One region of the Methylobacterium sp. Gmos1 genome, then DNA from elsewhere that is predicted to be linked to it. Evidence: predicted binding sites of a transcription regulator. Region 1 holds the regulator's gene; each other region holds the start of a gene.
The links. The regulator LexA, encoded in region 1, represses DNA repair genes until DNA is damaged. The targets are predictions, from matches to a motif close to TGTTCNNNNTGTGTTCNG.
Positions count from the first base shown of each region.

Region 2: the regulator LexA is predicted to act here: its motif matches at 2,006-2,023, upstream of ACS5PV_RS10515 (type IA DNA topoisomerase).
Region 3: the regulator LexA is predicted to act here: its motif matches at 1,416-1,433, upstream of ACS5PV_RS22870 (trna delta -isopentenylpyrophosphate transferase).
Region 4: the regulator LexA is predicted to act here: its motif matches at 2,363-2,380, upstream of ACS5PV_RS31160 (LexA family protein).

Region 1 covers NZ_JBSNCC010000024.1:42,409-45,703, forward strand. Annotated here, with positions in the region: gene ACS5PV_RS28675 (NCS2 family permease) at 1-561, shown strand, start outside; gene lexA (transcriptional repressor LexA) at 1,009-1,746, opposite strand; gene uvrB (excinuclease ABC subunit UvrB) at 2,034-3,295, opposite strand, start outside.
Region 2 covers NZ_JBSNCC010000004.1:298,973-302,267, reverse strand. Annotated here, with positions in the region: gene ACS5PV_RS10515 (type IA DNA topoisomerase) at 1-1,972, opposite strand, end outside; gene ACS5PV_RS10510 (ArsR/SmtB family transcription factor) at 2,192-3,181, shown strand; gene metF (methylenetetrahydrofolate reductase [NAD(P)H]) at 3,219-3,295, shown strand, end outside.
Region 3 covers NZ_JBSNCC010000014.1:23,196-26,490, reverse strand. Annotated here, with positions in the region: gene ACS5PV_RS22880 (glyoxalase superfamily protein) at 1-389, opposite strand, end outside; gene ACS5PV_RS22875 (hypothetical protein) at 667-1,347, opposite strand; gene ACS5PV_RS22870 (trna delta -isopentenylpyrophosphate transferase) at 1,684-2,454, shown strand; gene ACS5PV_RS22865 (dienelactone hydrolase family protein) at 2,643-3,295, shown strand, end outside.
Region 4 covers NZ_JBSNCC010000033.1:29,978-33,272, forward strand. Annotated here, with positions in the region: gene ACS5PV_RS31145 (hypothetical protein) at 1-123, shown strand, start outside; gene ACS5PV_RS31150 (GCG_CRPN prefix-to-repeats domain-containing protein) at 267-467, opposite strand; gene ACS5PV_RS31155 (Y-family DNA polymerase) at 554-1,882, opposite strand; gene ACS5PV_RS31160 (LexA family protein) at 1,879-2,343, opposite strand; gene ACS5PV_RS31165 (hypothetical protein) at 2,457-2,711, shown strand.

The sequences.
Region 1 (3,295 bases):
TTCTTCCTCGTCGAACTGTTCGACGCCACCGGCACGCTGATGGGCGTCGCGAACCGCGCCGGGCTCCTCACCGAGGGCAAGATGGAGCGCCTCGACAAGGCCCTGATGGCGGATTCGTCGTCGATCTTCGTCGGCTCGCTGCTGGGCACGTCGAGCACCACGGCGTACCTGGAGAGCGCGTCCGGCGTCGAGGAGGGCGGCCGTACCGGGCTCACCGCCGCGACGGTGGCGGTCCTGTTCCTCGCCTGCCTGTTCTTCGCCCCGCTCGCCGGCTCGGTCCCGGCCTACGCCACGGCGCCGGCCCTATTCTACGTCGCCTGCCTGATGCTGCACGAGCTGGTCGATCTAGACTGGGACGACCTGACCGAGGTGCTGCCGGCCTGCGTCACGGCGCTTTTGATGCCGTTCACCTACTCGATCGCCAACGGCGTCGCCTTCGGCTTCATCACCTACGCGGTGATCAAGCTGCTCACCGGACGCTTCCGCGACGTGAAGCCGGTGGTGTGGGTGATCGCCGGCGTGTTCCTGTTCAAGTTCGTGGCGACGGGCAGCGCGCACTAACGGGCACCGCCGCCCCCTGAACCCTCCCCCTCTGCGGGGGAGGGTGGCCCCCGAAGGGGGTCGGGAGAGGGGACGCCGCTTCCGGATATGGTGGAGCCGTCGTGAAGGGCGCCCACTGGAACAGCGTCGCGCTACCCCTCTCCCGCCCGGCATCCGCCGGGCACTCTCCCCCGCAGAGGGCAGGGTTGTCCGGGAAAAGAAGTGGCGCGTCTCCCCTCTCCCGTATGGGAGAGGGGCCGGGAGTGAGGGTGGCTCGGCTCCCGTGTAAAGCTGAAAGTGTCGAGCTGCACAGCTCAACTGTTCAGGATTATTGCGGAAGCCGAGCCACCCTCACCCCTATCCCTCTCCCACACGGGAGAGGGGATCCCGCGCTTGATTTTAAAGAAGTTTTCCCCGGACAGCCCTGCGCAGAGGGGGGAGAGTTCGGGCGCCATTCCCGGGAAGGTCTCAGTACTTCCGCACCAGGCTCACCAGCCTTCCCTGGATCCGCACCCGGTCCGGCCCGAGCACCCGGGTCTCGTAGGCCGGGTTGGCGGCCTCCAGCGCGATCGAGGAGCCGCGGCGGCGCAGGCGCTTGAGGGTCGCCTCCTCGTCGTCGATCAGCGCCACGATGATGTCGCCGGTATTGGCGGTCTCCTGGCGGCGGATCACCACGAGGTCGCCGTCGAGGATGCCGGCCTCGATCATCGAGTCGCCGCGCACTTCGAGCGCGTAGTGCTCGCCGCTGGCCAGGAAGTCCGGCGACATCGCCACCGTGCGGCTCTGGCTCTGGATCGCCGAGATCGGCGTACCGGCGGCGATCCGGCCCATCACCGGCACGCTGACCGAGTGGCCGTTCTCGTCCGAGGCCGTCGCCATCGCCGGGATGCCGGCGGGCCGCTTCGGCTCGTGGGCGCGCCCGCCCTCGACCACGCTGGGGTTGAACCGCACCACCTCGGCGCTCGGCGCGGCCTGCGCCGGCCCCGTCACCGTGTCGGGCAGGCGGATCACCTCGATCGCCCGGGCCCGGTTCGGCAGGCGGCGCAGGAAGCCGCGCTCCTCGAGCGCCGTGATCAGGCGGTGGATGCCCGACTTCGACTTGAGATCGAGGGCGTCCTTCATCTCGTCGAAGGACGGGGGTACGCCCGTCTCGCGCATTCTCTGCTGAATGAAGCGGAGCAGGTCCAACTGCTTACGCGTGAGCATGTGACACTCTCATCCCCGCGCTGGCGCGCTCCGGAAACAAATCGCGAACATGGTAAGCGTTCCGCAAGTGTTCCGCAAGCGGGTCCGCACCTGCGGCGCGAGAACACAGCAGAACGAGGACATCGCGGCCAGTTCGGGCGCGGCCGGGCATGCAAAGCGGGCGGTGCGACCGGCCGGACGACGATGCGCCAGCGGCGGACGGGCGCCGGCTCCCGAGCGAGGAGGAGTTCGGCGGTCGCGCAGGACGGCCGGCGGACGTGGGAGCGATCGACCTCGATCGAGGAGGATCACCCCCGCCCCTTGCGCCCCTTGTATTTCGGCCGCTGGCCCGGAAAGCCTTGCGTCGAGCGGCCGGTCGGGCGCTCGGCGTAGGTGAAGGGCACCTCGCGGTCGGTGCCCGGGCCCATGTCGTCGAGGTCGGGCTCGCGGATGCGGGTGCCCTCGTCGGAGGTGCCCTTGCCGCCCGGCCCGTAGCCCAGGGGCTCCGCGCCGCGCCGCTTGCGCTTGGCGCCGAAGCGGCCGGCCTCGCGCTCGACCTCGGCCTGCTCGGCCATCGGGTCGTCGGCGATGGCGAGCTCGGTCGCCTGGAGCCGCTTGAGTTCGTCGCGAAGCCGCGCCGCCTCCTCGAAGTCGAGATCGGCGGCGGCCGTCCGCATCCGCTTCTCGAGGTCGGCCATCACCGCCTTGAGGTTGTGGCCGACCGTGACGGCGGACTTGGCCAAGCCCGTATCGACCTGGACGTGGTCGCGCTCGTAGACGCTCTCCAGGATGTCCGAGATGTTGCGCTTCACGCTCTGCGGCGTGATGCCGTGCTCCTCGTTGTAGGCGAGCTGCTTCTTGCGCCGGCGCTCGGTCTCGGCCATCGCCCGCTCCATCGAGCCGGTGATGTGGTCGGCGTAGAGGATGCAGCGGGCCTCGGCGTTGCGGGCGGCCCGGCCGATGGTCTGGATCAGCGAGGTCTCGGAGCGCAGGAATCCTTCCTTGTCGGCGTCGAGGATGCCGACGAGGGCGCATTCCGGGATGTCGAGGCCCTCGCGCAGGAGGTTGATGCCGATGAGCACGTCGAAGGCGCCGAGGCGCAGGTCGCGGATGATCTCGATGCGCTCCAGGGTGTCGATGTCGGAGTGCATGTAGCGCACCCGCACGCCGTTCTCGTGCAGGTACTCGGTCAGGTCCTCGGCCATGCGCTTGGTGAGCGTCGTCACGAGCGTCCGGTAGCCGGCGGCGGCGACCTCCTTCACTTCCCCCAGAAGATCATCGACCTGGGAGCGGGCCGGGCGCACCTCGATGACGGGATCGACGAGGCCGGTCGGACGGATGACCTGCTCGGCGAAGACGCCGCCGGTCTGCTCCAGCTCCCACTTCGCGGGCGTCGCCGAGACATGGATCGATTGCGGGCGCATCGCGTCCCATTCCTCGAACCGCAACGGGCGGTTGTCGAGGCAGGAGGGCAGCCGGAAGCCGTACTCGGCGAGCGTCGCCTTGCGGCGGAAGTCGCCCCGGTACATGCCGCCGATCTGCGAGACCGTGACGTGGCTCTCGTCGGTGA
Region 2 (3,295 bases), on a different contig from region 1:
CGGTCGGCGCGCGGCCGCTGCGGGGCGGCGCCTCGCCCTCGACCTCCAGGCGCTCGGCGCCCGAGACCGCGCCGATCAGCGCCTCGACCCGCTCGCGGGTGCGCTGGCGAAAGGCGTTCGCCCGGCGCAGGGCCTCCGCCTTCGTCGTCGCCCGGCCGATCTCGGCCAATTCCGATTCGAACACCGCCCGCCCGACCGGGTCGCCGTAGGCCGGGAACACCCGGCGCACCGCGGCGACGAAGGCGAGGCCGACCTCCGTCACGGTGATCGCCGGGTCCTTGCCCTTCAGAAGCGTGACGTAGTGGCTCTTCATCAGCTTCGGCAGCACCGCGTCGCGGGTGGCGGCGGTACCGAGGCCCTTCGGCTCGGTCGGGTTGGCGGGGTTCTCCAGTGCCCGCTTCAGGGCCGGGTCCTCGACCTGGTCGATCAGCCGGCCCATCACCACCGGCAACTCGCCCCGGGTGATGCGCCGCGGCGGCTCGGTTCGGGCGGTCTCGATCGTGGGCTCAGCCCCGGTGCCGGCCTCGCCGTCGCGCACCGGCGGCAGGCGGCCGGTGGTCGGCTCGTCGTCGGCCTTGGCCTTGCCGGGCACGACATCGTCCTCGTCGGCCTCGGTGCCGTAGAGGGCGCGCCAGCCCGGCACCTTCACCACGCTGCCGGTGATGACGAAGCGCTTCTGGCCTAGCGGCGTCGGGACCTCGGCCGTGACCGTGGTGCGGGCGTCGATCCCGTCGGCCATGTGCGCGGCGAGGAAGTTCTTTGCCACGAGCAGCCACAGCTTCTGCGCGTCGGGCGCGACGTCGCCGGGCCCCGGCACCTTGCGCAACGGCACGATGGCGTGGTGCTCGCCCGGATCCTTGACGTAGTGGCCCTTCGGCCCGCGGCGGATCTGCGGCGTCGCCGGGACGTGGGCGGCGATGGTCGTGTCGGCGGTCGCGATCGCCGCGAGCACCGCGCCGGCGTCCTTGGCTTGCGACTCCGGCAGGTGGATCGATTCGGTGCGGGGATAGGTGAGATAGCCCTTGTCGTAGAGCGCCTGCGCGTGGCGCGCCGTCGCTTGCGGGTCCCAGCCGAAGCGCTTGGCGCAGGCACGCGCCAGGGTGTCCTTCGAGAACAGCTTGGGCGGTGCCCGCCGCACGTCCTTCTGCACCACCGCGAGCGGGCCGGCCCAGCCCTCGGCCGCGTCGCGGATCGTCTCGGCGTCCTTGAGTTCGAAGATCTTCTCCTTCGGCGCGTGCCACAGCGTCAGGCCGGCCCCGCTCTCAGTCGTCACCGGCATGGCGATCTTGTAGAAGTCGCGCGGCACGAAGGTGCGGATGCGCTCCTCGAGATCGGCGAGGATCGCCAGCGTCGGCGTCTGCACCCCGCCGAAGCGCCAGGGCTCGCGGAAGGCCGGCGGGCGCAGGCGCAAGGACACCGCCCGCGTGCCGTTGAGGCCGAGATGCCAGTCCTCGTACTGTCGGCACAGGGCCTCGAGATAGGCGGCGTAGTCGCGCTCGCCGGAATCGTCCTCGTGCGCCAGCAGCCCGAAGGCGCGGCGGATCGAGATCTCGTCGAGCGCCCCGAGGCGCAGGCGGTCGACCCGGCCGCGCCAGCCGAGATGCTCCAGCACCTCCCAGGCGATCATCGAGCCCTCGCGGCCCGGATCGGTGGCGATGATCACCCGCTCGACCCCGTCCAGCGCCTGGCGGATCGCCGCGAGCTTCGGCGCGTGCGACTGGCCCGAGCGCCCGTGGCCGGGGGCGACCGGCAGGCGCTCCATCGCGATCGGCAGCGCCTCGAAGCGCCAGGGCTTCCAGTCCGGCCGGATCTCCCCGGGCTCGGCGACCTCCAGGAGATGCCCCTCGGCGGCGACGCAGACCGTGCTGGGCGAGCGGAAGAACCGCTGCACCTGGCGCATCGCCGAGGGCTTCTCGAAGAAGAACAACGTCTTGCCGGAAGAGGATCTGCCGGCGGAGGTGGCCTGCGCCATGGCAGCGGGACGCTCCTGGACGGGCGGATGAGCCCGAACGAAGCGGGAACATACCGGAGTGCCACCGGTGCGGTCAACGGTCGACGCCCGCGGTTTCGGCTCGGCGAAACCGCCCGGGCGCATTTCCCGCGCTCGACGCCTGAACACCGCTTGCGCCCTCGGCATTCCTCACATAAAGATATCTTTATGTTTGAAGTCGGAGGCGAGGAGCCCCCAGCGATGACCGCCACCGTCCCCTTCGCCGACGCCCTGGGCGTGCTGCGCGCCGCGGCGGAGGAGACGCGCCTGCGCATCCTGGTGCTGCTCGGTGAGGGCGAGTTGTCGGTCTCCGACCTCACCGACATCCTCGGCCAGTCGCAGCCCCGGATCTCGCGCCACCTCAAGCTGCTGGTCGAGGCCGGGCTGGTGGTGCGCCACCGCGAGGGCGCCTGGGCGTTCTTCCGCCTGCGCGAGGGCGTGTCCGGGCTGGTGGCCCCGCTCGTCGCGGCGCTCGACACCGCCGCACCGCCGCTCTCCGAGGACCGGGCCCGGCTCCAGGCGGTGCGGGCCCAGCGCGCCGAAGCCGCGCAAAACTTCTTCGCGCGGCTGGCGCCGCAATGGGACCGGGTGCGCTCGCTCCACGTGCCGGAGGCCACCGTCGAGGCGGCGGTGCTCGACGTGCTCGGGGGAGGTCCGATCGGCAGCCTCGTCGATCTCGGCACCGGCACCGGGCGGATGCTCGGGCTGCTCGCACCCCGCGCCGCCCGGGCGACGGGGCTGGATGCCAACCACGCCATGCTGTCGGTCGCCCGCGCCAACCTGGAGCGCCAGGGCCTGACCCGGATCGACCTGCGCCAGGGCGACATCCACGCGCCGCCCTTCGGCCGGGCGAGCTTCGACCTCGTGCTGATCCACCAGGTGCTGCACTACCTCGACGATCCGGCCCGGGCGCTACGCGAGGCTGCCCGCCTCGTCGCGCCCGGCGGCCGCCTCCTCGTGGTCGATTTCGCGCCCCACAGCCTGGAATTCCTCCGCGCGGACGAGGCGCATCGCCGCCTCGGATTCGCGCCCGAGCAGGTCGCGGGCTGGCTCTCCGAGGCCGGTCTCACCGACGTGCGGCTGCGCCACCTCGCGCCCTCCGGGGCTGCGGAGCACCAGCTCACCGTCACGCTGTGGCTCGCCCATCACCCGGAGGCGGCCGCCGGCCTGCCCGACCGCGCCGTCGCCTGACGATCCGATCTTTTCGCCCTTTCGCCCGAGGCCGCCGATGTACCCCACCGCCTTCCGCCCGAGCCGCGAGAGCCGCCGCCCGATCCGGGTGTCGTTCGAGTTCTTTCCGCCGAA
Region 3 (3,295 bases), on a different contig from region 1:
CGGCGCCCGCGGAACGGCGCGGCCGCGACGCTCTGCATCAGCGTGGCGAATCCCTTCTCCATCGCCGCGTAGGCGGGATCGTCCTCGGCGTAGCGGCACCGGATCAGCGCCGCCCGGCCCTCGCCGTAGGGTGCCGTCGGATCGATGCCCATCTCGTAGAGGTGCGGCTTCGAGCCGGAGACGAGCCAGCCCGCCGGAGGCACCAGGGCCGTCTGCCGTACCGGCTCTGCCGGCGCCGCCAGGCGGGCAGAGAGGATGTTCCAGTTGTCGAGGCCGAACTGGCGGGCGACGATCTCCAGGCACTCGCCGTGGGACAGGGCCGTGCCTCGCCGGCCCAGCTCCTCGCGGAGCGTCTTCGCCATCGCCTTGGCGTCGCGGTAGGTGCGCATGATCCAGTCCCTGGTCGCGGGCGAACCAGCGGGATCAGTGCTTGCCTTGCTGACCGGTTCGCCCGACGGACGGGGAGATCGGATGCGCGTCGCGAAGGATGCATTCACCGAACCCCGGGGGGCGCAGGCGGCGGGCTGCATCAGCCCTGGCCGCGATGAAATCGCGAGTCGGGCCGCAACGTCAAGTTGGCCGTCTTGGTGCACCTCACAAAACTCCCGCTGCGCTGGCGCCCCCACATCGAGCGACGCCGGTGACCGGGAGTTTTGTGAGAGACACTTAGAAGCCGAATGGATCCGGATACGGCAGCGCCCGCCGCCGCACCGGCGTCTCGGGCAGGATCGGGCGGCTGATGTCCACCGCGACCAGCCCCTCGACGGCGAGCGCCAGCACCGCAGCGACGCCGTCCTGGGCGTTGATCGCCATCGCGGCGCATTCGACCAGGCGGCCGGTGCCGCACTCGTCGAGGTGGTGCAGGATCCGCACCCGGTCGCCAGCCGAGACGTAGGTGCGGCGGCAGGCCATGATCAGGCGCACCGTCGAGATCCGCGGCTCGGCCCGCAGGGTCGCGGCGCTCTCGATCACGAAGCGGCGGCCGTCCTCGGCCACCACCGGCTCGCCCGCCACGTAGGCCGTGCGGAAGGGGTGCCGCCCGAGATCGGCCTCCGCCACCACGTCGACGAGGAGGCCCGGCTCGTCGGTGCGCACCTGCTCGAAATCCGCGGCGTGCTCCACCACCGCGTCGCCGAGCGTCAGGCGGACGGCGCTCGGCGCGGCCCGCAGGCGCTCCACCGCCGGATCGAGTGCCGCGATGGCGAGGAAATCCGCGACGAGCGCCGGGCGCGGCACCGCGGGCGCGAGCGCGGTGCCGCGGCGGGGCGTGGTGCTCCGCACGGCGCTGCGGCGCTGACCCGGGCGTTCGAGCAGGGTCGAGGCATCGAGGAGGGCGGGGGTGCTCATGCGGGGCTCCGGGGCCGGGATCGGCGCCGATCCGCCGTCCAGGCAAAGTTCTAGGCATACGGCTCTTCAGGAACATTTAGCGAACAAGCCTGACACAGGCAACGCCGCATCAATCGTCGCCGTGACGGCGTGGCCGTATCGAACGCCGGTTCGTCTGATCCCGTCGTCGATGCCCGGCGAGGGCGCGACAAAACATCGTCACCCGGTGGCATTTCTTCTGGCTTCGGCATCGCGAAAACGCTCGCGCATCGCCATATGCCGTGTTAGGGAACAAACGTGGAACCGGCCGATTCCCCGCCCGTCCGGAGCCGCTGTCAGCAGGTGAGATCGATCGAGATGAGCGCAACCACGGACAAGCAGATCGCGGACATCCTCGCCACCTACGGCGAGCCCCTGGCCGGCAACGTCTGGCGCGTGCAGGGCACCGCAGTGATCTACCACAAGGCCCTGGAGCGGATCGCCGTGCAGGCCCGCATCCGTTTCGATGCCCCGGTGATCGTGCGCGCCGAGCGGGACGAGGCTGTGATCCTGGTGACCGGCCACATGCCGGGCCCGAACGGCGACCGCACCGAGTGGTCGATCGGCGAGGCCCTGATCGGCGTGAACTACCGCGTCTCGGGCAAGCAGGCGGCCTACGTCTTCGCCATGGCGGAGAAGCGGGCCAAGGACCGGGTCATCCTCAAGCTCGCCGGACTGCACGGCCTGCTCTATTCCGAGGACGAGGCCGACGAGTTCAAGGCGAGCCGGCCGGACCTCGTCGCGGCGAACCAGTTGCGCCGGCTCGAACCGGTGCGGGAGGCACAGGAATCCGATGAGCGCGACCGGGAGACCGGGGCCGCCAACGACGCCGACTCGGCCAGGGCGGCAGAGGATGCCCCGCGCATGGATGCCGCCTCGTCGGAGGCCGACCTGACCGCCCGCATCGACGAGGCCCAGTCGATCAACGCGGTGACCGACCTGATGCTCGCGCCCGAGACGCAAGCCGCGCTCGCCGCGATGCCGCCGGGCGTGCGCGACGAGGTGCGCGAGCACGCCAAGGCCCGGCTCGTCGCGCTCGGCTGGCCGGCCCGCAGCAACGCCAAGTCGCGCAAGGCCGCGGTGGCGTGACCGCGCGCAACGACCGATCCGGGACAGGGCCGTCCGCTCGCGCGGGCGGCCCTTTTCCTTTGGGCGGGTCGATCGCGCCTGACCGGATCGTGACCGTGGACGATGGGCCTTGGCGCTTGCCCTGGCGGCCTGCGCACGCAAGATCGCGCGCCGGCGCGAACGGACGCCGTGAGACGGGAGGACACCGGATGGCTTCGAGCGACGACGCGCGGACCGACGATCTCGAGCAGCTCGACGGCCTGGTGATCCCGCCTTTCTCCCGGCGCGGCTTCGTGATGACGAGCCTGATGACCGGGCTGACCCTCGCCACCACCCGGGTCGAGGCGCAGGCCATCCACACCGACGAGGCCGGCATCGTCGCCGGCGAGGTCCGGATCCCGGTCGGCGACGGGCCGATGCCGGCCTACCGGGCGATGCCGCAAGGCCCCGGGCCGTTCCCGATCGTCCTCGTCGTCGAGGAGATCTTCGGCGTCCACGACTACATCAAGGACATCTGCCGGCGGCTCGCCAAGGCCGGCTACACCGCGGTCGCGCCCGAGCTGTTCGCCCGTCAGGGCGACGTCTCGAAGATGACCGACGTGCAGGAGATCGTCCGCGAGGTGGTCTCGAAGACCCCGGACGCCCAGGTGATGGGCGACCTCGACGCCACCGCCGCCTGGGCCGCCGCCGAGGCCAAGGGCGATGCGGGCAAGCTCGGCATCACCGGCTGGTGCCGCGGCGGACGCACGGTGTGGCTCTACGCCGCCCACAGCGCCAACCTGAAGGCCGGCGTCGCCTGGTACGGCAATTTCGGCGGCACCCGCACCGGCATTCAGCCGAAGACCGCCGCCGACGTGATCCC
Region 4 (3,295 bases), on a different contig from region 1:
GCCTCCTGGTGGCCGGCCTGGGAAGATCTGGACCCGATCGACCCGTTCGAGGCGGGACTGATCCGGACTGCTTACGACCGAGCACGGGACTTTGTGGCGATGTACGTCAAGGACGAGGGGTGAGGCGCGACCGCAACCCGCGCCGAGCCTACAGAACCGCCGACACTCTCGGGACCTCGCTCAGCCGCGTCGTGAATCGCGGCGAGCAGAGCGCATAGCGGCAGGGCGAGAGAGCCCTGCCATCGTCGTCGATCAGCTCACCGTGCTCAGATGCAGCGCAGAGTCCCGTCCGGCATGCGGACGGCGGGATGCCCCTTCGTCCGTAAGCACCAATCCTGACGCTGGCCACCGAACACGCACCGACCCCGGTAGTTGCGATGGCCGTTAGGCCCGCACCCGCCCAGCGCGGATGCTGGGGTGGGCATCATTGACGCTACAGTCGAGAGGGAAAACCCTCCGACGATCATGATAGCGAGCTTCTTCATAACCGACCCCTCTTCCCACCGTAAGGCTTAACGGGTCGACATTGGTAGCGCGCGTAGACGAGAAAGGTCTATGGTTGAATTTGTGTCTGATTGTAATTCTGCCGAACGATCGCACTAACCATCGGCACTTCATTAAGTCTGGTTGTGAACCTTGGGGACCGCATCTCAAACTTCGTAGACCAGGTGCGCTTCTCGACAAGCCCCGCCCGCGCCGGCACCACAGCTCCCCGTCCAAAGCGCGAGTTGCAGGTATCCATTGCCGCCATCAGCTTGCCTGACCTCTCTCGGTCGAGAGCGTCGAACAGCGGCCGGGGCGCCTCGTCGAGTGGCACGAGGTCGGTCGTGACAAGGCCTGCCTTGCTGTAGCGCCACGGCGTCGGCCCCTGCTCGCGCCAGGTCATCGCCACGCCGCGAATCGCCGCGTCGATTAGGTGGCGGGTGTCGTTCGTCGCCTCCGGCAGGTGCACCACCTTCGAGACCGAGCGCATCGGGTCGCCGCGGTCGTGCTCGCTCGTGTGGTAGAAAACCGTCACGGCCGATACGGCGAGCCCGTCGCGCCGCAGCTTCTCGCCGAGGCGCGTCGCGTGCGCCGCCACCGCCTGCTCGAGCACCGCCCGCTCGGTGATGCGGCTGGAGAAGCTGCGGGTGACCGCGCAGCCCTTGCGCCGGGCCGGCACGATCTCAAGCGGCAGGCAGGCGCGGCCGCGCAGCTCGTGGATGATGCGCTCGCCCACCACCGTCAGCGACTGCCGCGCCGGCCGGGGATCGAGGTCGCGCAGGTCCGCCACCGTGTCGACGCCCATGGCCTCCAGGCGCGCCAGCGAGGCGCGTCCGATGCCCCAGACCTCACCGACCGAGATCCCAACCATCCAGGCTGCGCGCTCCGCCTCGTCGGAAAGGTCGCACACGCCTCCGAGCTCGGGGATGGTCTTGGCGATGTGGTTGGCCAATTTTGCGAGGGTCTTCGTCGGCCCGATCCCGACGCAGGTCGGCAGGCCAGTCCACTGGCGAACGGTCGAGCGCAGGTCCCGCGCCAGCGCCACCCGGTCGCGCTCGCGCACGTCGGACAGGTCGAGGAACGACTCGTCGATGGAGTAGATCTCCACGTCCGGCGCGAACTGCCGGTAAACGGTGTTCGCCCTCGCGCTCATGTCGCCGTAGAGGGCATAGTTCGAGGAGAAGACGCGCACGTTCTTCTGGCGGCACAGGTTGCGGATCTTGAAGTAAGGCTCGCCCATGCGGATGCCGAGCGCCTTGGCTTCTGCGGTGCGGGCGATGGCGCAGCCGTCGTTGTTGGAGAGCACGACCACCGGGACGCCGGTGAGCTTCGGATCGAACACGCGCTCGCAGGAGCAATAGAAGCTGTTGCCGTCGATGAGCGCGATGGCGCGGTTCATCGCACGAGGCTCGCGCGCGCCTTCACGTGGTGCCAGCGCACCGAGAACAGCAGCACACCCCAGAGCAGTCCTTCCTCCAGGTCCTCCAGGGCGAATGCTTCGTCCATCTCCGGGTTGTCGAACGTGAGCGCCAGCCGGTTGCCCTGGGCGACCAGGCGCTTCAGGCTCATCTCGCCGTTGACCACCGCGACCACCACCGCGCCGGAGGCGGGCGAGAGCGAGCGGTCGACCACGGCGAGGTCTTCGTCGTGGATGCCAGCTCCCTTCATGCACCAGCCGCGGACGCGCCAGATGAACGTCGCCGGCGGGTTGGGGACCAACCACCTCGGCAGCTCGAGCGCTCCCTCGATGAAGTCCTCAGCAGGGCTCGGGAAGCCGGCGCAGAGTGTCGGGAGCATGAACGGGATCCGCACGAGCCCGCCGCTGTCCGCCACCTGATCGCCGACCCGAAAAAGACTCACCCGCCGCCCTCCGCCGTGTTAGAACGGAAAGAGAACAAACAGCCTTCAGGTTCCCGGTCAAGGCCGAGCTTGAGGGCTGTGTGGAGCGGGGACGACAGGTTCAGGAGATCGTCATGGGTATGCGCACGACGTTCATGGTGCAGACGTTCGAGATCCACCGGAAGCGGTTGCGGCCGGGCGCGCGAGATGTGGCGCCGACGGAGAACGGGGCGCTGAAGCGCGCCGAGGCGATCTCCAGCCGGATGCCGGGCGCGGCGGCGCTGTGCATCGTGGCCGATGACGAGACGGGCGAACTCGAGAGCGTCGCGATCCTCGGCCAGTTCGGCGAGGTGCCGGAGGACTTTGCCGAGCAGGTCAGCGGCGGGTGACCCTCGCTATCAGCCAGGACGTGCCGTGGCCGGAAAGGTAAGGCCACGGCAGCCAGCATCTCAAGTCATAGCTCATGCTCGGCGCATACCAGCGCCAGATGGCGTCAGCGTGTCAGTTCGGCCAGGCGCTCGCTCCCAGCGCTGAGGGCCTGCTCAACTGAAGGGAATGCGGTAGACGACTCCTCCCAGAACATGGACTGTATACCATAAATCGTCCATAGAAACCGCGTGCGATCTTGCGGAGACGGGCGCACGCTCATGCGATAAGCGGGCTGCTTTTCGGGCATAGAACTCTCCTCCCAATCAACTTCTTGTTTAGCAACCGCTATGTCATTTAATGGCAACGATCGCTTCAGGATTGGAGCAGGGTGTAAATCGAGTGTCAATTCCGCAGATGGTGGATGCGCACACATACGAAGACGCCCCGCTCGGCGGCCGCCGGCGGGCTGAAGGGTGGGCCACGGAACGACAATGCGCCCCGGGCCGGAGCCTGGGGCGCAGTAGGGGATAGGTCAGACTTCCTAATTTTTACCTCTGGTTAAGCACGAACCTGGCCTGATGGGGCCATGCCGACTCACCAGACC